3 regions of the Rhizobium sp. AN80A genome follow, and region 1 is predicted to be linked to each of the others. Evidence: predicted binding sites of a transcription regulator. Region 1 holds the regulator's gene; each other region holds the start of a gene.
What was found. Region 1 encodes PhoB, which activates phosphate uptake and scavenging genes when phosphate is short. Its sites were predicted from a motif close to TGTCATNNANCTGTCAT; they were not measured.
Positions count from the first base shown of each region.

Region 2: a site for PhoB is predicted at 2,862-2,878, ahead of ppk2 (polyphosphate kinase 2). Genes of this name have one in related genera too.
Region 3: a site for PhoB is predicted at 5,209-5,225, ahead of P3R82_RS17435 (DUF47 family protein). Genes of this name have one in related genera too.

Region 1 covers NZ_JASJPX010000003.1:2,381,324-2,389,207, reverse strand. The annotation lists gene pstA (phosphate ABC transporter permease PstA) at 1-543, shown strand, start outside; gene pstB (phosphate ABC transporter ATP-binding protein PstB) at 558-1,373, shown strand; gene phoU (phosphate signaling complex protein PhoU) at 1,417-2,130, shown strand; gene phoB (phosphate regulon transcriptional regulator PhoB) at 2,167-2,850, shown strand; gene P3R82_RS23445 (GcrA family cell cycle regulator) at 2,932-3,477, opposite strand; gene P3R82_RS23440 (aspartate aminotransferase family protein) at 3,905-5,101, shown strand; gene argF (ornithine carbamoyltransferase) at 5,122-6,066, shown strand; gene P3R82_RS23430 (Hsp33 family molecular chaperone) at 6,159-7,154, shown strand; gene apaG (Co2+/Mg2+ efflux protein ApaG) at 7,173-7,565, opposite strand; gene P3R82_RS23420 (O-succinylhomoserine sulfhydrylase) at 7,772-7,884, opposite strand, start outside.
Region 2 covers NZ_JASJPX010000003.1:3,315,098-3,322,981, forward strand. The annotation lists gene nth (endonuclease III) at 1-131, opposite strand, end outside; gene P3R82_RS27940 (DUF2244 domain-containing protein) at 154-666, shown strand; gene P3R82_RS27945 (bifunctional helix-turn-helix domain-containing protein/methylated-DNA--[protein]-cysteine S-methyltransferase) at 747-1,619, shown strand; gene ppk2 (polyphosphate kinase 2) at 1,821-2,738, opposite strand; gene P3R82_RS27955 (helix-turn-helix transcriptional regulator) at 3,164-3,394, opposite strand; gene P3R82_RS27960 (DUF2975 domain-containing protein) at 3,407-3,985, opposite strand; gene P3R82_RS27965 (chlorophyllide reductase) at 4,107-4,520, shown strand; gene P3R82_RS27970 (sugar-binding transcriptional regulator) at 4,485-5,486, opposite strand; gene tal (transaldolase) at 5,908-6,873, shown strand; gene P3R82_RS27980 (amidohydrolase) at 7,214-7,884, opposite strand, start outside.
Region 3 covers NZ_JASJPX010000003.1:1,201,292-1,209,175, reverse strand. The annotation lists gene P3R82_RS17475 (hypothetical protein) at 1-25, shown strand, start outside; gene P3R82_RS17470 (alpha/beta fold hydrolase) at 35-625, shown strand; gene P3R82_RS17465 (hypothetical protein) at 747-1,181, shown strand; gene P3R82_RS17460 (MFS transporter) at 1,352-2,575, shown strand; gene P3R82_RS17455 (hypothetical protein) at 2,700-2,882, shown strand; tRNA gene P3R82_RS17450 (tRNA-Asn) at 3,024-3,098, opposite strand; gene P3R82_RS17445 (hypothetical protein) at 3,207-3,500, shown strand; gene P3R82_RS17440 (inorganic phosphate transporter) at 3,511-4,515, opposite strand; gene P3R82_RS17435 (DUF47 family protein) at 4,515-5,156, opposite strand; gene P3R82_RS17430 (BA14K family protein) at 5,364-5,816, shown strand; tRNA gene P3R82_RS17425 (tRNA-Cys) at 5,953-6,026, opposite strand; gene P3R82_RS17420 (hypothetical protein) at 6,206-6,349, opposite strand; gene P3R82_RS17415 (protein-L-isoaspartate O-methyltransferase) at 6,748-7,410, shown strand; gene P3R82_RS17410 (DUF2497 domain-containing protein) at 7,633-7,884, shown strand, end outside.

The DNA.
Region 1 (7,884 bases):
GAGGTCAACATCAACAACCTCGCGGCGGTGCCCTCCATCGTCTACGGTCTGCTCGGTCTCGCCGTCTTCATCAACTTCGCTGGGCTCCCGCGCTCCGCGTCGCTGGTCGGCGGTCTGGTGCTGACGCTGATGACGCTGCCGACCATCATCATCGCCACCCGCGCGGCGTTGCGCGCCGTGCCGCCGTCGATCCGCGCCGCGGCGCTGGGCCTCGGCGCCTCGAAGATGCAGATGGTGTTCCACCATGTCCTGCCGCTGGCAATGCCTGGCATCCTGACCGGCACCATCATCGGTCTGGCGCACGCGCTCGGCGAAACCGCACCGCTGCTCCTGATCGGCATGGTCGCCTTCGTCGCCAATGCGCCGACCACCCCGATGGATCCTTCCACGGCTCTGCCGGTGCAGGTCTACATGTGGGCAAACGAAGCCGAACGCGCCTTTGTCGAGCGCACGTCCGGCGCCATCATCGTCCTGCTCCTGTTCCTGATCGTCATGAACCTCGGAGCCATCCTCTTGCGTCGTCGCTTTGAGCGCCGCTGGTAAACGGAGTAAACATCATGAACATGTTGACGGAAGCAGCAGTTGAGAAGGCGCTAGACCAGAAGATGAATACCATTCCGTATAAAATGATCGGCCAAGACGTCTCGGTTTACTACGGCGACAAGCGCGCGCTTTTCGACGTGAAGCTGAACATCCGCGAAAACACCGTGACGGCTCTCATCGGTCCGTCGGGCTGCGGCAAGTCCACTTTCCTGCGCAGCCTGAACCGCATGAACGACACGATCGACAACTGCCGCGTCACCGGCAAGATCACGCTCGATGGCGATGATATCTACGATCCGGATATCGACGTCGTCGAACTGCGCGCCCGCGTCGGCATGGTGTTCCAGAAGCCGAACCCCTTCCCGAAGTCGATCTACGAGAACGTCGCCTACGGCCCGCGCATCCATGGTCTCGCCAAGACGAAGGCCGACATGGACGTCATCGTCGAGCAGAGCCTGCAGCGCGCCGGCCTGTGGAACGAAGTCAAGGACCGCGTGCATGAAGGCGGCACCGGCCTCTCGGGCGGTCAGCAGCAGCGTCTGTGCATCGCCCGCGCGATCGCCGTCAGCCCCGAAGTCATCCTCATGGACGAGCCCTGCTCGGCGCTCGACCCGATCGCGACCGCCAAGGTCGAGGAACTCATCCACGAGCTGCGTGAAGCCTACACGATCGTCATCGTCACGCACTCCATGCAGCAGGCGGCCCGCGTCTCGCAGCGCACCGCCATGTTCCACCTCGGTAACCTTGTCGAGGAGAACGACACCGACAAGATGTTCACCAACCCGGACGATCCGCGCACCCAGGATTACATCATGGGCCGCTTCGGCTGATCTCCGAAACCGGTAAACCTCAGGACATTCAAGGATAAGCCCCATGGCATCGACACATATCTATTCCGCTTATGACGATGATCTCAAGTTCCTGACCCGCCGTATTTCGGAGATGGGCGGCCTTGCCGAGCAGATGGTCTCGGACGCTGTCCGGGCGCTGGTCAACGGTGACATCTCGCTCGCCCAGAAGGTCATTTCCGACGACGTGATCCTGGACAACGCCGAACGTGAAGTCGGCGAAAAGGCCATCATCACGATCGCCCGCCGTCAGCCGATGGCCGCCGACCTTCGCGAGATCATGGGTTCGATCCGCATCGCCGCCGACCTCGAGCGCGTCGGCGACCTCGGCAAGAACACCGCCAAGCGTGTCATCGCGGTCCAGAGCACCGGCGTTCCGCGCAAGCTCGCCCGCGGCCTCGAGCACCTCGCCGAACTGGCGCTCGTCCAGCTCAAGGAAGTGCTTGACGTCTACACCAGCCGCGTCGCCGACAAGGCGAAGTCGATCCGCGAGCGCGACGAGGAAATCGACGCGATGTACACCTCGCTGTTCCGCGAGATGCTGACCTACATGATGGAAGATCCGCGCAACATCACCAGCTGCACGCATCTCCTGTTCTGCGCCAAGAACATCGAGCGTATCGGCGACCACGCCACCAACATCGCTGAAACCATCTACTACATGGCAACCGGCGCCCAGCCGGAAGGCGAGCGTCCGAAGGACGATACGGCTAACACCGTCGGCGCGGTCACGGAATAAGCGTGACGGACCCGCGCCACCAGGAGACCGAGACGAATGATCCCAAGAGTAGCAGTCGTTGAAGACGAAGAAGCACTGAGCGTGCTTCTTCGCTATAACCTTGAGGCCGAAGGCTTTGAAGTCGATACCATCCTTCGCGGTGACGAGGCCGAGATCCGGCTGCAGGAGCGCACGCCCGACCTTTTGATCCTCGACTGGATGCTGCCTGGCGTATCCGGCATCGAACTGTGCCGTCGCTTGCGGATGCGCCCGGAGACGGAGCGCCTGCCGATCATCATGCTGACCGCCCGTGGCGAGGAAAGCGAACGTGTTCGCGGCCTTTCGACCGGCGCCGACGACTACGTCGTCAAGCCGTTCTCGACACCTGAGCTCGTTGCCCGCGTCAAGGCGATGCTGCGTCGCGCCAAGCCGGAAGTTCTGTCCTCGCTGCTGAAGTGCGGCGATATCGAACTCGATCGCGAAACCCACCGCGTCCACCGCAAGAGCCGCGAAGTCCGCCTCGGACCGACCGAATTCCGCCTGCTGGAATTCCTGATGTCGTCGCCGGGCCGCGTCTTCTCGCGCTCGCAGCTGCTCGATGGCGTCTGGGGCCACGACATCTATGTCGACGAACGCACCGTCGACGTGCATGTCGGCCGCCTGCGCAAGGCGCTCAACTTCTCGAACATGCAGGATGTCATCCGCACCGTTCGCGGCGCCGGCTATTCCATGGAAGCGTAAGCGCTTCCAGTTCTCACGATCCAACGAAAAACGGGCCCCGCGAGGGCCCGTTTTCTTGTGTTCCTTATCCGGCTTTCCGGGTCATGCGACCCGGTTGGCTGCCTTGCGGCGCTCGTTGACCGGCTGGTAGGCCATGCGCTGGTGATAGGTGCAGTAGGGCGACGTATCCGGGGACTCGCAGCCGCAGAAGTGGAAATCATCGGTCAGCGGATCGCCGACCGGCCACTTGCACGTGCGCTCGGTCAGTTCCGTGAGACCGAGGCGGCGTGAAATCGGAACGACCACGTTGGCGGACGGACGGAAGCGAACTTCCTCGATCGCATCGATGTCCATCTCTTCCTTGAGCATCGCCGAACCCTGTGGGCGGGCGACGGCACGGGCGGGCGAGATGCGCGCGGAATTGAAGTTGCTGGCGGGGCGTGGCGTGGATGCCGCCGGGCGCTTCGGCGCTCTCGTCGCCGTCGTTGCGCCGCCGGCCTTGGCGCGGCCCGGAAGGTTCAGGCGGTGGACCTTGCCGATGACGGCGTTGCGGCTTACACCGCCAAGTTGTGCCGCAATCTGGCTGGCGCTCAGGCCCTCGGCCCAAAGCTTCTTCAGTCTTTCAACGCGCTCGTCTGTCCAGTTCATGCCCTGTCTCCGCCTTATTAGCGTTGGTGTAGGCAGAATCCTTCACCCATGGCACGGACGTGTCCGGACCAAGAAACGCTTGCTCGATTTTGGTGACTAGTTCCGCCGCATGCAGTCTAGTAATTGAGTTTTAACCTAGAGTGAGGGCGACTCCGTGACAAGAGTCGGTTGAATCGCGGCGAATCGATTTCTCGGTTTTCCCCAACTTGCTGGATGGTAGAGTCATTTCTGCAACATTAGCTGTTGATAGCTCGCCGGCGCCCCGATGCTTGCTTGACGCATGCGGCAAAAGCTCAGTTTTGTTGACATCGCACTGCGAAAAGACAATAGTGCCCCTCGCCGCCGAAAGGCGGCATTTTTCATTTCCGGGCACCCGCTTTTAGCCGGAGTCCGGGCCAGTGTTGAGCGAATGACAGGAGATCGCGCCATGGCTGAAGCCGCGCCGCTTTATGATACCTACTCTCGTGCCCCGCTGCGGTTCGAGCGAGGAGAGGGCGTGTGGCTGATCACCGAAACCGGCGAGCGATATCTCGATTTCGGCGCGGGCGTTGCCGTGACCTCCGTCGGCCATAGCCACCCGCACGTCGTCGGCGCGCTGAAGGAGCAGGCCGACAAGGTCTGGCATCTGTCCAACATTTACGAGATCGCGGGCCAGGAGCGTTTCGCCAAGCGGCTGACGGATGCAACCTTCGCGGATAAGGTGTTCTTCACCAATTCGGGCGCCGAGGCACTGGAATGCGCGATCAAGACCGCGCGCCGCTACCAGTATTCGAAGGGCCATCCCGAGCGTTTCCACATCATCACCTTCGAGGGCGCCTTCCACGGCCGCACGCTGGCGACCATCGCCGCCGGCGGCCAGGAGAAGTATCTCGAGGGCTTCGGCCCCAAGACGCCCGGTTTCGACCAGGTGCCCTTCGGCGATATCGAAGCCGTTCGCGCCGCCATCACCGATGCCACGGCCGGCATCCTGATCGAGCCGGTGCAGGGCGAGGGCGGTATCCGCCCGGCGACCACCGAGTTCATGAAGGCGCTGCGCCAGCTCTGCGACGAAAAGGGCCTGCTTCTGATCCTCGACGAGGTTCAAACCGGCGTCGGCCGCACCGGAAAGCTCTTCGCGCATGAATGGTCCGGCGTGACGCCCGATCTCATGGCCGTCGCCAAGGGCATCGGCGGCGGTTTCCCGCTCGGCGCCTGCCTTGCGACGGCGGAAGCCGCATCGGGCATGAAGGCTGGCACGCACGGGTCGACCTATGGCGGCAACCCGCTCGCCATGGCCGTCGGCAACGCGGTGCTCGACGTGGTCCTCGAAGAGGGCTTCCTGCAGCACGTCAACGACGTCGCGCTGGTCTTCCGTCAGGGGCTTGCATCGCTGAAGGATCGTTTCCCCGATGTGATCGAGGATATCCGCGGCGAAGGCCTGATGCTCGGCGTCAAGGCGGCCGTTCCGTCGGCCGAGCTCCTGCAGGCCATCCGTGCTTCGAACCTGCTAGCCATTCCGGCCGGCGACAATGTCATCCGTTTGCTGCCCCCGCTCGTCGTCACGGCCGACGAAGCCCGCGAAGGCCTTGCGCGTCTCGAGCGTGCCGCCGAGAGCGTGCGCGCCAAGGCGAAGAAGACGGCTTGAATGATTGATGACCCGGCCGGATGGCGGGCGTAACAGGTATAGACAGATGGCTTCCCCCGAAACACTTCCTCGATCTCTCCGCGGTAACGTCTTCCGACCTCAGGGTCATCATGGACGATGCCAAGACCCGCAAGCAGGCCTTCAAGGCCGGCAAGGGCGACAAGCCGCTTGCAGGCAAGATGCTGGCGATGATCTTCGAAAAGCCCTCGACCCGCACGCGCGTCTCCTTCGACGTCGGCATGCGCCAGCTCGGCGGCGAAACGCTGTTCCTTTCGGGCACCGAAATGCAGCTCGGCCGCGCAGAGACCATCGGCGATACCGCCAAGGTGCTCTCGCGCTATGTCGATGCGATCATGATCCGCACCACCGACCATGCGCGCATGCTGGAGCTCGCCGAACACGCGACGGTTCCCGTCATCAACGCGCTGACGGATGACACGCACCCCTGCCAGATCATGGCCGACATCATGACCTTCGAGGAGCATCGCGGCCCCATCAAGGGCAAGACGGTCGCCTGGATGGGCGACGGCAACAACGTGCTGCATTCGCTGGTCGAAGGGGCTGCCCGGTTCGGCTATCGCATGAACATGGCGGTACCCCTTGGTTCCGAGCCGAAGGATCACTATCTGAACTGGGCCCGCAATGAGGGCGCCGAAATCATGCTTGGTCATGATGCAGACCGTGCGGTCGCCGGCGCCGATTGCGTGGTGACCGATACCTGGGTCTCCATGAATCAGGAACATCGGGCCCGGGGTCACAACATCTTCCAGCCTTATCAGGTCAATTCGGCTTTGATGGCACAGGCCGACAAGGATGCATTGTTCATGCATTGCCTGCCGGCCCATCGTGGTGAGGAAGTCACGGACGAGGTGATCGACGGCCCGCAATCCGTGGTCTTCGATGAAGCGGAAAACCGTCTTCATGCGCAGAAGTCGATTCTTGCTTGGTGCCTGGGCGCGATCTGAACCATACTGGAGGCCACATCGGGCCGGACAGGCCTGTGGCCGCGCTGGCGGATGGACGGGCTCGTCCGTTGCCCTCAGACTAGGAGAAGACCATGGCAGAAGCTGCAGCCGCCCTCGGCGAATTCGATTTCGCCGGCGATGATCATGTCGTTCCGTTTCAGGTGGAAGGCCTGGATGTGCGCGGTCGCGCCGTCCAGCTCGGCCCGATGCTGGATGCGATCCTCGAACGCCACAACTATCCCGCACCCGTTGCCCGCCTGCTGGCCGAGGTCATCGCGCTGACGGTGCTGCTTGGCACATCGCTGAAGTTCGAAGGCAAGTTCACCGTGCAGACCAAGAGCGACGGTCCGGTCGATCTGCTTGTCGCCGATTTCACGACGCCCGAGAACGTGCGTGCCTACGCCCGCTTCGACCAGACGCTGCTGGACGAGGCGGTTGCCGCCGGCAGAATTGAGCCCGAGCAGCTGCTCGGCAAGGGCATGCTGGCGTTTACCATCGACCAGGGCAAGTTCAGCCAGCCTTACCAGGGCATCGTGGCACTTGACGGCGCCACGCTGGAAGACATTGCCGGCACCTACTTCCGCCAGTCCGAGCAGATCCCGACGCGCGTGCGCCTGGCCGCCGCCGAGCTGCTCGACCGCGACGAGCAAGGCAAGCCGCGTCATCGCTGGCGGGCAGGGGGCCTCGTTGCCCAGTTCCTGCCGGAAGCGCCCGAGCGCATGCGCCAGGCCGACCTGCACGGCGGCGACGGCGATGAAGGCACCGTCAAGCATGCGGAAGACGATGCCTGGGCCGAAGCGCGTTCGCTGGTGGAAACCATCCACGCAGATGAGCTGACGGATCCGCAGGTCGGCGTCGAGCGCCTGCTGTTCCGGCTGTTCCACGAGCGCGGCGTGCGCGTTTACGAGCCGCGCGAAGTGTTCGACCGCTGCTCCTGCTCACGCGAGAAGATCAAGGGCGTGCTCAAGGGCTTCTCTGCCGAGGAAATCGAGGCGAGCCAGGAAGAGGGCAAGATCGCGGTGACCTGCGAGTTCTGCTCGACGACCTATCGCTTCGAAGCGGAAGAGCTCGCGCAGGCGGCGGAGTGATCGGTTAGCGAAGGGTGATCAGTTCAGCACTCTGAGCAGGCCAGGTGAATCAAGCGAGAAGGCGGGAATTTCCACCTGGAAAATCTCGCCTTCGTCGGTTTGCATCTGGTAGTGGCCGAACATCAGGCCCGAGGGCGTATCGAGCGGGCAGCCCGACGAGTATTCGTATGTGTCACCTGGGCTGAGTGTCGGCTGCTCGCCGACCACGCCGGCGCCGCTCACTTCATCGACGACGCCGTTCTGGTCCGTTATGTTCCAGTAGCGATTGACGAGGCGTACCGTGAGGTCCGAATTGTTGCTGATAACGATGCGGTAGCCCCACACATAGCGATCGTCGTCCGGGTCGGATTGCTCCTCCAGGTAAAAGGGCTCGACCACCACTTCAATATCTCGTGTCAGGGCGCGGTACATGCCTACACCATAATAAGAATACCTTACTGGTATCTTATAAGAGGTGCTGCAGGTCAATAAACCAGGCCGGAATCCGCAATCAATTGGCTGTAAGCGCGAAAAATTCGCGCGTTAAGACTAATACCATACCAGTCTGGCGCGAGTGAATTTCCAATATGCGCGTTTAAATCCGGCCGGGCCACATCGACCCGGCCGGCTATTCTTGATCAGGCCTTGATCTTCGACAGCGCCTGCGCGAAATCCTCGATCAGGTCGTCGGTATCCTCGATGCCGGCCGACAGGCGCACGGTGCCCGGAGAGATGCCGAGTTCGGCGCGCG
Region 2 (7,884 bases), 930 kb from region 1:
AAGCGGCGGAACATCTCCTCGCGCTCGGCCTCGCTATAAACGGAGCGGACGGTCGCCTTCTTCTTGCGGCGAACGACGATTTTTTCGGGCTGCGACGACGTGGCGGAGGATTTGAGTTTCGGACTGGACATGGACAATCTATACTCGCCAGCCATGATGGAAAGCAACGCCGACAGCGCTGATCAGCAGGCGGTTCTGGACCAGCCGGTATTTTCAGCCGAGCTCTTTCCCCACCGGTCGCTCGGCCGAACGGGGTTCAGAGTGGTTCTGCTGCTGACGGGCGGCTTTTTCCTGTTTTACGGCCTGCTCTTCATCGTTACCGGCGCCTGGCCGATCGGCTTCTTCTTCGGTCTCGATTTCCTGCTGCTCTACGGCGCCTTCCGGCTGAACTACCGCGCGGCGAGGGCGCGCGAAATGGTGACCGTGTCGCGCACCGATATCGCGGTGCGCAAGGTCGCGCCGTCGGGGCGTATGGTCGAGCATCATTTCAATCCGTTCTGGACGCGCTTTTCCGTGCGCCGCGACGAGGAGATCGGCATCCTGTCGATGCATATTTCCGGCGAGGGACGGGCGACCGATATCGGCGGCTTTCTCAATCCCGACGATCGCGAAAGCTTCGCCAAGGCCTTCAGGCGGGCGCTGGCGACGGTCAAGCAGCGTATCTGACGATCATCTGATTCAGGCGCAAGAATCGGGTGGCCTCAGCCATTCCGCTTGACTATCTCCTTGTGACAAGGAGAAAGATCATGAACATGGTAGCCAAGCTGAACCAAGACATCACGCCCGATGGTCCCGACTACGAGACCGTCCGCCAGGTGATCGAGCTGATCACCGAGGATTACCGTGAGCAGCCGTCGCTGGAAGCGATCGCCATGCGTCTCAATCAATCGCCGACGCAACTGCAAAAGACCTTCACCCGCTGGGCCGGCCTTTCGCCCAAGGCCTTCCTGCAGGCGGTGACGCTCGATCATGCCAAGCGGCTGCTGCGCAAGGAGGAGCTGCCCTTGCTGGAGACCTCCTTCGAGGTCGGTCTGTCAGGCCCCGGGCGGCTGCACGATCTCTTCGTCACGCACGAGGCAATGTCTCCGGGCGAATGGAAGGCGCGGGGCGGCGGACTGACGATCCGCTACGGCTTCCATCCCTCGCCCTTCGGCATCGCGCTTGTGATGATCACCGACCGCGGCCTCGCCGGCCTTGCCTTCGCCGATATCGGCGACGAAACCGCGTGTCTCGAGGACATGACCTGCCGCTGGCCGAACGCCGATTACGTCGAGGACCGCGACGCGACGGCTCCTTACGCCTCGCGCATCTTCCAGCCCGGCCGCTGGACCTCGGACCAGCCGCTGCGGGTCGTGCTGATCGGCACCGATTTCCAGGTGCAGGTCTGGGAGAGCCTGTTGAAGATCCCTTTCGGCAAGGCGGTGACCTATAGCGACATCGCCAGCGACATCGGCCGTCCGACGGCGATGCGGGCGGTGGGGGCGGCCGTGGGCGCCAACCCGATCTCCTTCGTGGTGCCGTGTCACCGGGCGCTCGGCAAGAGCGGCGCGCTGACGGGTTATCACTGGGGGCTGACGCGCAAGCGGGCGATGCTGGGGTGGGAGTCGGCGCACGCTTGAGTGTGGTTGGGATGGATGGGGTTGTGGGTGCAGCCCCTCATCCCCGGTGCAACTTTGTTGCACCTGAAACCTTCGGGCCACCTTCTCCCCGCTGGGGAGAAGGGGAGGTTGGCGCGAGCGGCGGGCCCCGAGTCTCTTCTCCCCGACGGGGAGAAGGTGCCGGCAGGCGGATGAGGGGGCCTCACCCGCCGACGCTTCCAATCAATACTTCGACGGAACGTACAACTCCGGCGGCAGGACCTTGCGCTCGTAGTCCGGGTTGAAGACGCGCTCGGGCAGGGCGATCTCCTCGTGCGGTACGTCCTCGTAGGGGAACTGTGACAGCAGATGGTCGATGCAGTTCAGGCGCGCGCGCTTCTTGTCGTTGCCCTCGACGATGTGCCACGGGGCTTCCGGGATGTTGGTGCGGGCGAAGGTTTCTTCCTTGGCCTTGGTGTAGGCTTCCCAGCGGACGCGGGATTCCAGGTCCATCGGTGAGAGCTTCCACTGCTTCAGCGGATCGTGGATGCGCACGAGGAAGCGCAGTTGCTGCTCTTCGTCGGTGATCGAGAACCAGTATTTGACGAGGCGGATGCCGGAACGGACCAGCATGCGCTCGAATTCGGGCACGTCGTTGAAGAACTGCTCGACCTGTTCCTCGTCGGCGAAACCCATGACGCGCTCGACGCCGGAGCGGTTGTACCAGGAGCGGTCGAAGAGCACGATTTCGCCGCCGGCGGGCAGATGCGGCACGTAGCGCTGGAAATACCATTGCGACTTTTCGCGGTCGGACGGCGCGGGAAGCGCCACGACGCGGGCGACGCGCGGGTTGAGGCGCTGGGTGATGCGCTTGATGACGCCGCCCTTGCCGGCGGAATCGCGACCTTCGAAGATCACGACCACCTTTTCCTTGTGGTAGGTGACCCAGTCCTGCAGGCGGATCAGCTCGGACTGAAGGGCGATCAGCGACCGGAAATACTCGATGCGCGGCATCGATGGCGGGTGCGCCTTGCGGTAGATCTTGCGGATTTCCTCGGACAGCGCCGGCTCGGAGAGCTCGAGCTCGTAATCTTCATCCAGCGTATCGGCCAGTTCGGCCTCGAGCCAGTCGGTTGAAGGCGTGCCTCTCATGGTGGTCATCTCGATCCCTGTTCAGATTTGTCGCTTCGGACGCTTGCGGAGCTGCCTAGCTCTGCGCCGCATGACGATATCATGAAAGCACGCACGGCAAGGCCACTCATGGCGCCAAGTAAGCAGCGTCTCATGAAGGATATATGACGCTTCGGCCGGACGCGGAGATGCGTGCGGAAAGAGGTCGGCAGGTGAGCGTGCTGTCGGCCCTTCGGATCAGCTTAGTGCCTCGGGGCGGTTGGCCTCCTCCTTGACGTGGTCGTCGCTATGCTTGCTGCGAATGCGGCGCACGTGAGCCAGACGCCGAGGATGCTCTGGCAGAGGCTGGACGGATCGAAATTGACGATGACGTCGGCGACATCCTCGCTATCGTGGCGGATCTCGAGGCGAACGTCCGAGATGAAGGGGCCGGGTGCCGCGAACCGGTGCCCAGCTCACGGAGCGTCTCCGGCCTTGGGTTCGGCGCGTTCATAGCGGAGCAGGTCGCCAGGCTGGCAGTCGAAGAAGTCGCAGATTCTCTCCAGCGTTTCGAAACGGACACCTTTCACGTGGCCTTTCTTGAGAAGCGAAAGGTTCGCCTCGGTGATCCCAACATACTCGGCGAGATCCTTTGACTTGACGTTGCGCTCGGCGAGCATGACGCCGAGCCGGACTTGAATGGGCATGACCGGTTCTCCTCAGACGAACTGGTCGTTCTCGGCGGCGATCTCGGCCGCTTCGACCAACACTCCCGCGATCACCGCGACCATCGCTGCAAACAGCAGTGACAGCAGCGTGTCCGAACCGATGTTCAGAACCAGACTGCGCGCGTGACTCGGGGAGAGCGTGCCAAGCAGCAGGCCCAGGCCTGCCCCGGCCACGGGCTTGAGCAGAGCCGACGCGCCGACGCCGAGCGCGAAGCCGCGGAGGTGTCGTGCGGCATCGCTGGAGACGATGCGCCCAGCCGCGAAGCAACCGAAGCAGCGTCGGGCGCTCAGCAGGCCAACAATCAGCGCGCCGAGCGGGATCATCGCAATCGCGAATGCGGCGAGCCGCGCGGAAAGCCCGATGTATGCCGGCGGAGGAGCGAGGAGGCCGGCATGGCGAAACAACATATCGGCAGGGGTCAGGCACCAATAGAGTAGCATCGCGGTCCCGAGCAGGACGGCCACCACAGCACTGGCCGTTGCCATCACCCCGCTTAAACGGCGAACACGATAAAGCTGGTTTGTGCGTGAGTTATCGCGTCGCGTCGCGCTTATGCCGGATGTGATCATTCGAGAGCTCCTTTGAATGATTGCATCATAAAAAATAATTTCTGTTTTACAATAATAAATTTTTGTATAGAAGTTATTTATGCACCTAGGAGGTCACATATCGATGTTTCGACCCATTCCAATGACGATCACCACACTTGCGTCGTGCCTCGTGCTCGTTCCCGCCCATGCCGAGCAATCGACGAACGCTGGCGCCATATCGGTCGCGCAAGTCACCCGGATGTTGGATCAGGCGCCAACCAACCGGACGGCGCAACAGGTGCTCACCGCTTATCTGAGCGGTGTCGGCGAGGCTGCGGGAGTTGTTGTCGACCTCGGAGGCGCGCCGTGTCAGCGGCCTCTCACGTTGACGACTGAGGAAGTTCGTCGAGCCATTGCTACTGCGCCCGCAGGTGTGCAGGGAAACCAGATTGCCGCAACGCCGCTCGTCGTTCGTGACATGTTAGTGCGGGCCGGATGCCGTCGGAAATCGGCGGCGCAATTGTTCGGCGGCTTCAGCCTAACCGGGAGCGGCGCCAGCCGTTTGATCCCATAGCTCGATCAGGGCGCGGGCGGCGCTCTCGTCGGTGATCAGGGTGTTGCAGCCGATGCGCTTGATGGTGGCGCTGATCGCGACCGCCCGGTGGGCGCCGCCGGAGGAGAGCACGATGTGCTTGGCCTTCTTTAGCGTATCGAGATCGACCGACATCACCCGGCTGTTGATCGAATGATCGACCGTGTTGCCGTCCTTGTCGAGGAAATTGAACATGGTATCGCAGACGCAGCCGGCATCGATCAGCTCCTGCAACTCGCCCTTGGAGATCCATCCCTCCGACAGAGAGGTCGAATGCGGGCCGATATCGCCGCAGCTGACGATGGCGAGATCGAGCGTTTCGGCGAGCCGGTAGATGGTGTCGAGGCCGCACTTCTCGATGAGGTTGCGCTTGGTCTCGGTGGAATCGACCAGAAGCGGCGCGAGGAACATGTAGCACTCAGCGCCGAGCTGGCTTGCGAGCCGCCAGGTGTAATCGATCGGGTTGGTCTGATGGACGGCGACGATGCCGCCGAGCAGGGAGACGACCTTGCAATTGTCGCGGCGCGGCGGGCGGAAGCTCGACAGCGAGGCTGTCATGGTGCGGCCCCAGCCGACGCCGATCGTGTAGTTGTCGGGAATGGCTTCGGAGAGAAACTGGCCGAGCGCCAGTCCGACGCTTTTGGCCAGCGCATTCGGATCGGAGGTGACGGGAGCGGGCACGACGATCGCCTCGTCCAGGCCGTAGGCGCGCTCCAGCTTCACCGACAGCTCGACGCAATCGCCGATCGAATCGTTGATCCAGATCTGCACCTCGCTGCGCTTCATCGCCTCGTCGAGCAGCCGGATGACAGTCGTGCGGCTGATGCCGAGCTGTTCGGCGACATCTTTTTGCGTCAATCCCTGGTTATAATAGAGCCAGGCAGCGCGCAGTCTGAGCGAGGAGGCTTCCGAATAGGCGGTGTGCGTGCCGCGTTTTAGCTTGACCACATCTCCTCCAAAAGCAAAGGCGCCCTAGATCCTGCTCAGACAGGGCATGGTTTGTCGCCGCGATAATGACCGGTGTGACACTTATGTCAATTGAAATGCACAAATGTCCTTGACATTATGGCCCCGGAATAGCGATAGTCTTGATAACTGGTCGTTCCGTCCATTGTAGGAGGCACTGTGCGGGCATATGGCAAATCGCAGCGGTCTTGCGCCGGGGCTGGATTGCCCTTGGACGTCTTCGTTGCGGCAGCCCGAGACGGGAACGATGGGGTGCTCGCCGACGTTTATGATGTAAGCCAAACGCGCGGGCACGATTTCACAGACAGCGACTTCAAAGACAGTACGGGCAATCCGTAGATCACCTCATTCGCCGGGCCTCAAGTGCTCCGGCTCGCAGCTCAAGTCAAAAGGACACGCGACCATGACATCCAAGCTTGACCAACTCCGCGAGATCACGACCGTCGTCGCCGACACCGGTGACATCGAAGCCGTTGCCCGCCTGAAGCCGGTCGATTGCACGACCAACCCGAGCATCGTCTTGAAGGCACTCGGCACGCCGATGTTCGCCGACGCGATCAAGGAAGCCGTTTCCTGGGGCAAGAAGCAGGGCGGCAATTCCGAAGCCGTTGCTTCCGCCGTTGCCGACCGTCTCGCCGTTTCCGTGGGTGCCGCGCTCTCCAAGCTCGTTCCTGGCCGCGTCTCGACCGAGGTCGACGCCGACCTTTCCTTCGACACCAAGGCGTCGGTTGAAAAGGCTCACGGCATCATCGCCGGCTACAAGGAGCGCGGCATCGAGAAGGATCGCATCCTGATCAAGCTCGCTTCCACCTGGGAAGGCATTCGCGCCGCCGAAATCCTGCAGAAGGAAGGCATCGACTGCAACCTGACGCTCCTTTTCTCGCAGGCACAGGCGATCGCTTGCGCCGACGCCAAGGCATTCCTCATCTCGCCCTTCGTCGGCCGTATCCTCGACTGGTACAAGAAGTCGACCGGCAAGGAATTCACGCCTGAGGAAGATCCGGGCGTACTCTCCGTTCGCGAGATCTACAACTACTACAAGGCCAACGACATCAAGACGATCGTCATGGGCGCCTCGTTCCGCAGCGCCGGCGAGATCGAAGCACTGGCCGGTTGCGACCGCCTGACGATCGCGCCGAACCTGCTCGACGAACTCTCCAACGACCAGGGCAAGCTGGAGCGCAAGCTGTCGCCGGAAGGTGCCAAGCCGATCTCCAAGATCGCCGTCGACGAAAAGACCTTCCGCTGGATGATGAACGAAGACGCCATGGCGACCGAAAAGCTCGCCGAAGGCATCCGCGCCTTCGCCAAGGACCTCGGCACGCTGCGCGCCATGGTCACCAAGGAACTGCAGCTCGCAGCCGCCTAAGGGTTTTGCGGGTAGTTGAATGACGGAAGGGCGGTGCCGGTGGAGCCGCCCTTTTTTTGCGTTGTGGGTCTGTTCTCGGCGGGCGGTCAATTGGATACTCCAAGCTGAAACGTCCTCACCCTCATTCCCGCCCTTGTGGCGGGAATCCAGTCGACGCGCGTCTGCGCGGCGGAAAGACTCTTTTCTGCCAGGCGCACCGTAAGAGGTTATTCACGGCGCGGACGCGCCGTGGCTGGATTCCCGCCACAAGGGCGAGAATGAGGGAGGGTGGGGTGGCGCTTGACGTATCAAAGCGGGCGTCGAGGGCGGCGGCGATGGGCGACGACGTTTCCCGACCTCGCTACTCCACAGCCCAAATCCGCTTCGCATTCCCCTGATACAGCTTGTCGCGCTCCTCGGCGCTGCAGCCTGATGTCAACGCGTGCGTGGCCGCCACCCAGGGCGTCAGCCCGCCGCCGAGCGTGCAGACGGGCCAGTCGCTGCCCCAGACGACGCGGTCCCAGCCGAAGCTTTCGATCGTGTGCTCGACATAGGGGCGCAGGCTGTCGACCGACCAGCGCTCCAGATCGCCATAGGCGATGACGCCGGAGATCTTGGCGGTGACGTTTGGGCGGCGGGAGAATTCGGTAATGCCGCGATGCCAGACGGCGCTCATGCCCGACTTGATCGGCGGATTGGCGCAGTGGTCGAGGATGAAGCGGACACCGGGGTTGAGGTCGACAAGATCGAGAATGCGTTCGAATTGGTGCGGGAAGACGCATAGATCGAAGGTTAGCCGGATATTGGAGAGCCGGGCAACGTTCTCGCGAAACAGCGGGCGCTCGGAGGTGTCGTCGGGCGCCACATGCAGGACGCGGCGGAAGCCCTTGATGAAGGGGTCGACGAGGCAGCGTTCGAGATAGGCCGGAAAGCCCTCTTCCTCCGGACGACAGGCGGCGATGGCGCCGCGCACGAGGCTTTTGGGTCTCTCTGCGATCTCCTTGATGAAGGCCGTTTCCTGCTCGATCGCAT
Region 3 (7,884 bases), 1.2 Mb from region 1:
CAGCCCGCGCTATTCCGATTTCTAGGAGGGCGCGATGACCGCGACATTGATCATCCCCGGGCTATATGGATCCGACCACGGCCATTGGCAGCGTTTCTGGCTCCACGACCGCCCCGAGAGCGTTCTGGTCGAGCAGGACGATTGGGACGATCCGTTGGTCGATCGCTGGGCCGAGCGGCTCGAAGCAGCGCTCATCGAGCACGGCGAGGCCTATATCGTCGCCCACAGTCTCGGCTGCCTGCTCGCCGCGAAGTTCGCCGACCGACCATCGGCGCGCCGGATCAAGGGTGCGCTGCTCGTCGCCCCATGCGACCTGCGCCCCACCGAACGCCGGCACCCGGACGCGGCCATCCGCTTCGGGCCGATGCCGACAAGGGCGCTGCCATTTCCAAGCATCACCGTCGGCAGCCTGAACGACCATTACATGGAACTCGACCGTCTGACGCTTTACGCGCGTCTCTGGAAGACGGATCTCAGGAACATCGGTCTGGCGGGCCACATCAATATCGCCAGCGGCTTCGGCCGCTGGACCGGCGGCTACGCCCTGTTCGACAATCTCCGGGAGAAGGCGAAGGCGCCGAGGCGATACGCACCCGATCACACCCCGCACACCTCGCTTGGCTGATCGCCATTGCCGTTCGATGTAATCGTCCGCGCACATATCCCCCGAACGGTGAAGCGCGACCGGTGTCGTAATGTTGTAATGTAGCCCTCATCGATAGCATGTGACGGATGGGAGGCCGGATATGTGGTATAATGTTGCCTTGGCCATGACGCTCGTGGCGCTTACCCTGACCAGTTGTCAGACCGTGGTGAGAACCACGCCGACGCAAATGTCTACGGTGAGGATGACCTGTGATCCCGCCACCAACCGTTGCCAGACCCCGGAATTCGGTCTCAAGGAGAAGGCCCGGGAGGGCGAGAGAATCTCATGGACGATGCAGCCGGCGGAGGGCTGGCGGTTGACGGGCAACCCGAAGACGACCTTCGCGGGCAAGGGCATCTATGGCGTGGCCGTCACGGCGTGGGACCCCAATTCGCTCACCTGCCAGTGGCACGCGGAGGGTGATTCCAAGCTCTTCGCCAGCGGCGGATGGGTCGCCGGATACTGCTATGCCGACGCCGAGCTGATACCGCCGCCGAAACCGGTGAAGGTTCGCCCGACGAAGAAGAAAAAGTAGCGTTCCTGATCCGGTGACCACCGCGGCAAGCGCTGTCGGTGGTCACGATCCGGCAGGGCCGTACGGAAAGCGGCCCCGTTGCCATTGACAAGGACGCCTGTCCGGGCGGAAACCGTTGCAGCAACAACCCCCAGAGGCGCGCTGTCGGCAGCGGGCCGGACAGTCTTCCCATGAATGTTTCAGCAGTTCACCAGGATAGCGTTCTGCGCCATCCCGGCTATCTCAATTTCGCGGCGTCCCGCGTCTTTTCCTCGCTCTCGTTCCAGTGCGTCGCTATCGCCATGGGCTGGATGATCTATGACCAGACCCGTAGCGCCTTCGCGCTGGCCATGGTCGGGCTGTGCCAGTTCCTGCCGATGGTGGTGCTGACCTTCGTGGTCGGCCACGTCGCCGACCGCTTCGACCGAAGGCGCATCGGCCTCGTCTGCCAGCTGATCCTGGCAATCGTGTCGGCCGCACTTGCGGTCGCCACCTGGCAGAACTGGCTGACGCCTTCAGGCATCCTGACGGCGGTGACGATCATGGGCGCAACCGTCGCCTTCGAGCGCCCGACGATGGCAGCACTTCTCCCCAGCATCATGCCGCCATCGCTGCTTCAGCGCGCTGTGGCGACATCGACCTCGATGATGCAGACGGCGCTGATCGTCGGCCCGTCGCTGGGTGGCCTGCTTTACGGCGTCGATGCCGTCGCCCCCTTCGCCGTCGCCGCTGTCCTGTTTGCCGTTGCAAGCGTCAACGTCATCTCGATCCGCATGAAATGGACGCCAAGCAGGCGCGAACCGGTCACGCTTTCTTCCGTTTTCGCTGGCGTGTCCTTCATCAAGAGCAAGCCCGTGATGCTCGGCACGATCTCGCTCGACCTGTTCGCCGTTCTTCTCGGTGGCGCTACCGCGCTGCTGCCCATCTTCGCCAGCGATATCCTGCAAGCCGGGCCCTGGGGGCTCGGAATGCTGCGCGCGGCGCCGGCCGTCGGCGCGCTCACCATGTCGATCTTGCTCGCAAGACGCTCACTCACCAGCAAGGTCGGGGCGAAGATGCTGGTTGCCGTGGCCGTATTCGGCGTGGCGACGATCGTGTTTGCCCTGTCGACCAGCATCGCGCTGTCGATCGCGGCGCTTTTCGTGGTGGGAGCGGCCGACACGGTCAGCGTCGTGGTGCGCAGCTCGCTCGTGCAGCTGCTGACACCGGATTCGATGCGTGGCCGCGTGAACGCCGTCAATTCACTCTTCATCGGCACCTCGAACCAGCTGGGCGAATTTGAATCGGGCATGCTCGCGGGCATGATGGGCCCCGTCGCCGCCGGCGTCATCGGCGGCGTCGGAACCATCGTCGTGGTGCTCATGTGGACCCGATTGTTTCCGGATCTTCGCAAGGTCGACACGCTGCAGGGGTAGGGTGCCCGGCCGCGTACATGGTCGCCCGGCGTGAAGCAGGAAGTTCGGGCAGCAAGAAATTTACGTGGCGTTTGCTGGCCGCGTGCTAGCTTAATGTCCAAGACAGTTTTGAGGAGAGGTCCACATGAAGCGAATTTCAACCATCCTGGCCGCCGTCACGCTGATCGGCCTTTCGGCGCTCACGGCGGGATGCACCAGCGTTCCGACCTCGTCCGGGTCGGCATCCGGCTATGTGCAGGGCGATTCCATGAACCGTGCCTGCTCCGATGGCTTCAGGCCCAGCGACGGGCGTTCCTGCAGCTACTGATATCGCCCTCTTGCACTTTGTCCCGGCGGCTCGACCATCCGCTGGGATGAGGCGCCGGCGTTGGCGCCGGGTGTGAGGTGTATCGTCTTGATTTCGGAAAAGAAAAAGGCCTGCATTTTTCAATGCAGACCTTTTGGAAACTGGCTCCCCGGGCCGGATTCGAACCGGCGACCTGTCGATTAACAGTCGAATGCTCTACCGCTGAGCTACCAGGGATCACCGCTCGCCGCGGTGTGAGTGGGCTAATACAAATGCTTGCTCGATTTGCCAAGCGGTTTTTTCAAAAAAATGACATCTCCTTGCAATCATTCAGGTTATCCCCACATGGTGGTGATGACCGAGAGCCCGAAAAACAACGCCAAACGCTTTGGTATCGATCACGTCACCGGCCACATCGTCATGGGGTCGACCCGCATTCCGTTGCCGAAGTCGCGCATATCGCGGCTTTTGATCGGCGGACTTCTGGTTTTGGGCGGATGTCTGGGCTTTCTTCCGATCCTCGGCTTCTGGATGATTCCGCTCGGCGTGCTGGTGCTGTCGCACGATCTGCATGTCGCGCGGCGCATGAGACGACGCTTTTCGGTGTGGTGGCAGAGGAGGCGGAATTCCGCCTCCTGATATCATCGCTTCAGGCGAAGATGCCGGCGATCCAGTAGAAGGCGGCCGCGATCAGCGCGGCGGCCGGCAGCGTCACCACCCACGCGACGACGATGTTGCCCGCAAGGCCCCAGCGCACGGCCGACACACGCCGCGCCGCGCCGACGCCGATGATCGCGCCGGTGATCGTATGCGTCGTCGAGACCGGGATGCCGAGCCAGGTGGCGCCGAACAGCGTCAGCGCGCCGCCGGTTTCCGCGCAGAATCCCTGCATCGGGTTCAGCCGGGTAATTTTCGATCCCATCGTGTGAACGATGCGCCAGCCGCCGAACAGCGTGCCCAGCGCCATGGCCGACTGGCAGGAAAGCACCACCCACAACGGCACGTAAAAGCTGCCGCCGAGATAGCCCTGCGAATAGAGCAGGATGGCGATGATGCCCATGGTCTTCTGCGCGTCGTTGCCGCCATGCCCGAGGGAGTAGAGCGACGCCGAGACGAACTGCATGACGCGGAAGGTACGGTCGACCGCGAAAGGTGTCTGCCGCACGAAGACCCAGGAGACGACCAGAACGAGAAACAGCGCCAGCAGGAAGCCGATCATCGGCGACATCACGATCGCGCCTGCCGTCTTCAGCAGGCCGCTCCAGACGATCGAGCTGAAGCCGACCTTGGCGAGCCCCGCGCCGACCAGCCCGCCGACCAGAGCGTGCGAGGAACTCGACGGGATGCCGAACACCCAGGTGACGATGTTCCAGATGATCGCCCCCATCAGCGCCGCGAAGATCACCATGGGCGAGACGATGCCGGGATCGATGATGCCCGTCCCGAGCGTCTCTGCGACATGCAGCCCGAAGAACAGAAAGGCGATGAAATTGAAGAAGGCGGCCCAGGCAACGGCGAACTGCGGCCTCAGCACGCGCGTCGACACGATCGTGGCGATCGAGTTGGCGGCGTCGTGCAGGCCGTTCAGGAAGTCGAAGAACAGCGCGACCGCGATCAGCCCGGCAAGCAGCGGAAAGGCGAGGGTGGCGTCCATCAGACGTTCTCGATCACGATGCCGCTGATCTCGTTGGCAACGTCCTCGAAGCGGTCGACGACCTTCTCGAGCTCGCCATAGATCTCGCTGCCGATGATATAGGCCATCGGGTTCGATTCCCGGTGACGAAGCACGAGCGCTTTCAGGCCTCGGTCGTGGAGTTCGTCGGATCTCTCCTCAACGCGGGTGACTTCCTCGGCGATGGCGCTCAGCCGCGTTGCATTGGCGTTGATGCGCTCGAGCAGGGGGATGGCTTCGGCGACGAGACCCGCCGCTTCGACGATGGCTTCGCCCATTTCCTGCATGATCGGATCGAACTCTTTCTGCTCGAACAGCCGGATCGTCTTCACCGTCTTGTGCATCATGTCGATCGCGTCATCCATGGACTGGATGAGATCCTTGATGTCGACACGGTCGAACGGCGTGATGAAGCTGCGCCGCACGGCGAGCATCACCTCGCGGGTGATATTGTCGGCCTCGTCCTCGAGCGTGACGATGCGCTCGCAGTGCCGTTCGGTGTCGTTGCCCTTGAGCAATTCGTTCAGCGCTTCGGCCGCCCCCACGATGGTGCGCGAATGCTGGGCGAAAAGGTCGAAGAAACGATCTTCGCGCGGCAGAAGTTTTCGAAACCAGCTGAGCATGCCATCCATCCCATGTGAACTGTTTATGCGTTGCTCATAAAATAGCGCAACCTGCAATAAAAGTGTCACAATCGACCCGTGGCGATTCTTTTGCGGTTTTCCCCGACGCAGGAACGCTGCTGCGATCGACGGAACACCGAGCGCGCGAATGCGTTTATCCTTCAAGCGTTTGAGACGCGAGTCGCATTAACAGTTCGAAGGTGTACGATGAGAAAGCTTGCAATCATGATCGTGGCGCTGACCACCGCAATCAGTGGAGTAGGGCCTGCATTCGCCGAGAACTGGGGCGACTCGCGTTCCGTTCAAAGCCGCGGAACGTTTGGCGATTCCGGGGTACGCAACAGCCATATGGGCAATCGTTGCGCATACTACCGGTGCGGATACAGATATAGCGACCGTGGTCGTGATTATTATCGACGCGACTACAATCGCTACGACGACAGATACTATCGCCGTCATAACAACAACGCTGGCGCCATTATCGGTGGTCTGGCGGCGGGCGCCTTGATCGGCGGAATTATCGCCTCGCAGCCCCGCGCTCCCCGCTATGTCGGCAACGACCATGTCAGCTATTGCTACAACCGATATCGCTCGTATCGCGCGTCGGACAATACCTACCAGCCAAACTATGGCCCACGCCGTCAATGTGTTGGCCCCTGATCGAGCCAAGGCTGGTATCGGAATGACATGAACCTGATCGCCCGAGACGGCGGTCAGGTTTTTTGATGCATGCAGCACAGGCCGCGCCACTGCGAGCGCCGCACATGCTGATATCATCATGTATTCGGTGAAATTTTGGAGGCCTCGCCCGGAATTGAACCGGGGTACAAGGATTTGCAGTCCTCTGCGTCACCACTCCGCCACGAGGCCTCACGACGCTTACATTTAAAAGCGTGGGCGGCATTTAGAATGAATAGAAAACAAGCGCAAGGGGGTTGTTCAAAAACCTGAGGGATTTCAGGCGTCAAAATTCACCATGGGACTTTGCCCGTCGAAAACCGTCCGAAGAACAGCGCCAAACCCCATCTATGGGCCACACTCTGCATCGATCAGTTGGCGCGCTGCAGCGAGACCAGCGGTGACACTCCATAGGTCGCCACACCAGGAACGCTTGCGCGCACAAGCGGTATCATCACGACGATCGCCAATAGTCCCCCGATGAAGAGGCCACCCAAAAGAGCTGATTTCGCCATGATACCCCGCTGGCCTGGTTCCTATGCGTTGAAGTCATCGCTAATAAAGCTGACGAGCACCTGAACGTCCTGGTTGCGGGAACCTATGTTTAAATCTCAGCCTGTCTCTTTTCCCCACAATCCGCAGCACATGAGCGCGATCAACACGGCGACGATGAGCAGGTCGAATAGCGTCAAATATTCAGCTATGGCTGACATGATCTTCTCCTCCTATTCCTCCGGTTGCAATATTATCACAATCTCATGAATGTTTCCACGGATTGTTCCTGGTCATGAGATGCAACCGGCGGCGCGATCCGAATTCTTGCCGCCGTCGCTCAGTAAGCCTTGAAAGCCGGTTCCCCTGCGATTAAGACACGGATCAGCTAGAAGCGCTTTTCAATGGGCGAGAGGACACTATGAATTTCGAGACGGCACGCGCCAACATGGTCGACAACCAGATCCGCACCACGGATGTCACCTCGCACTCCGTGCAGGTCGCTTTCCTTGCCGTGCCGCGTGAGGCTTTCGTCCCGGAAAAGTCCAAGGCGATCTCCTACATCGACGCCGACGTCGAGATCTGTCCGGCGGCATCGGGCAAGCCGGCGCGTTTCCTCATGCAGCCGTCGCCGCTCGCCAAGCTGCTGCAACTCGCCGCCGTGACCAAGGATGACGTCGTTCTCGATGTCGGCTGCGGCACCGGTTATGTCTCCGCGCTCTTCTCCAAGCTCGCCGGCTCCGTCGTGGCGCTTGAAGAGGACGAGGCGCTGGCCGCCGAGGCAACGGCAAACCTTGCCGATTACGCCAATGTGTCCGTGGTCAAGGGATCGCTCGAAGCCGGCAGCGCCAAGGGCGCGCCCTACGATCTGATCTTCGTCAACGGCGCGGTGGAAGAAGTTCCCGCGGCGCTCTTCGCGCAGCTGCGCGAAGGCGGTCGCCTTGTCGCCATCAAGGGATATGGCGGTTCGGCGCGGGCGACGGTGTTCGTGAGCGAGCGCGGCGCGGTCTCCGAAAACGTCTTCTTCAACGCCTCCGTCAAGCCGCTGCCTGGCTTCGCCAAGGCACGCGAATTCGTGTTCTAAGCGACACGCGACGTGGGTTGTCGATGATGCGGGCGCCACTGGCGCCCGTTTCCGTTTCAGGCCGGCCTTCGAAGGAACCGTTGACCTTTCAGAAAACTGTGCAAAGCGGCAGTCATTTGATTCGCGATGATTTTTTTCCCCGATCGGCTATCCTACAGTCCGGGTGATTCGGATGCCGACACCTCGCAATCCGATCGTTGTTCGGGAATAACGGGGATAGATATGGCTCAGCCAAGCGTAGCGCGTGAACCGTCCATGGAAGAAATCCTGGCGTCGATCCGCCAGATCATCGAAAGCAATGAGCCGGGCGCGGGCAGGGCACTCTCCGCATCGCTGCCGCCTGTTTATGGTGATGATGAAGACGATCACGGCTCCGACATTCATCTGACGGTCGATCAGGCCTATGCCGGCGTGGAATTCCCCGATCCCGCGCCGCAGCAGGCCGATCCGCGTTTCGTCGCCGCCAATTCCGCA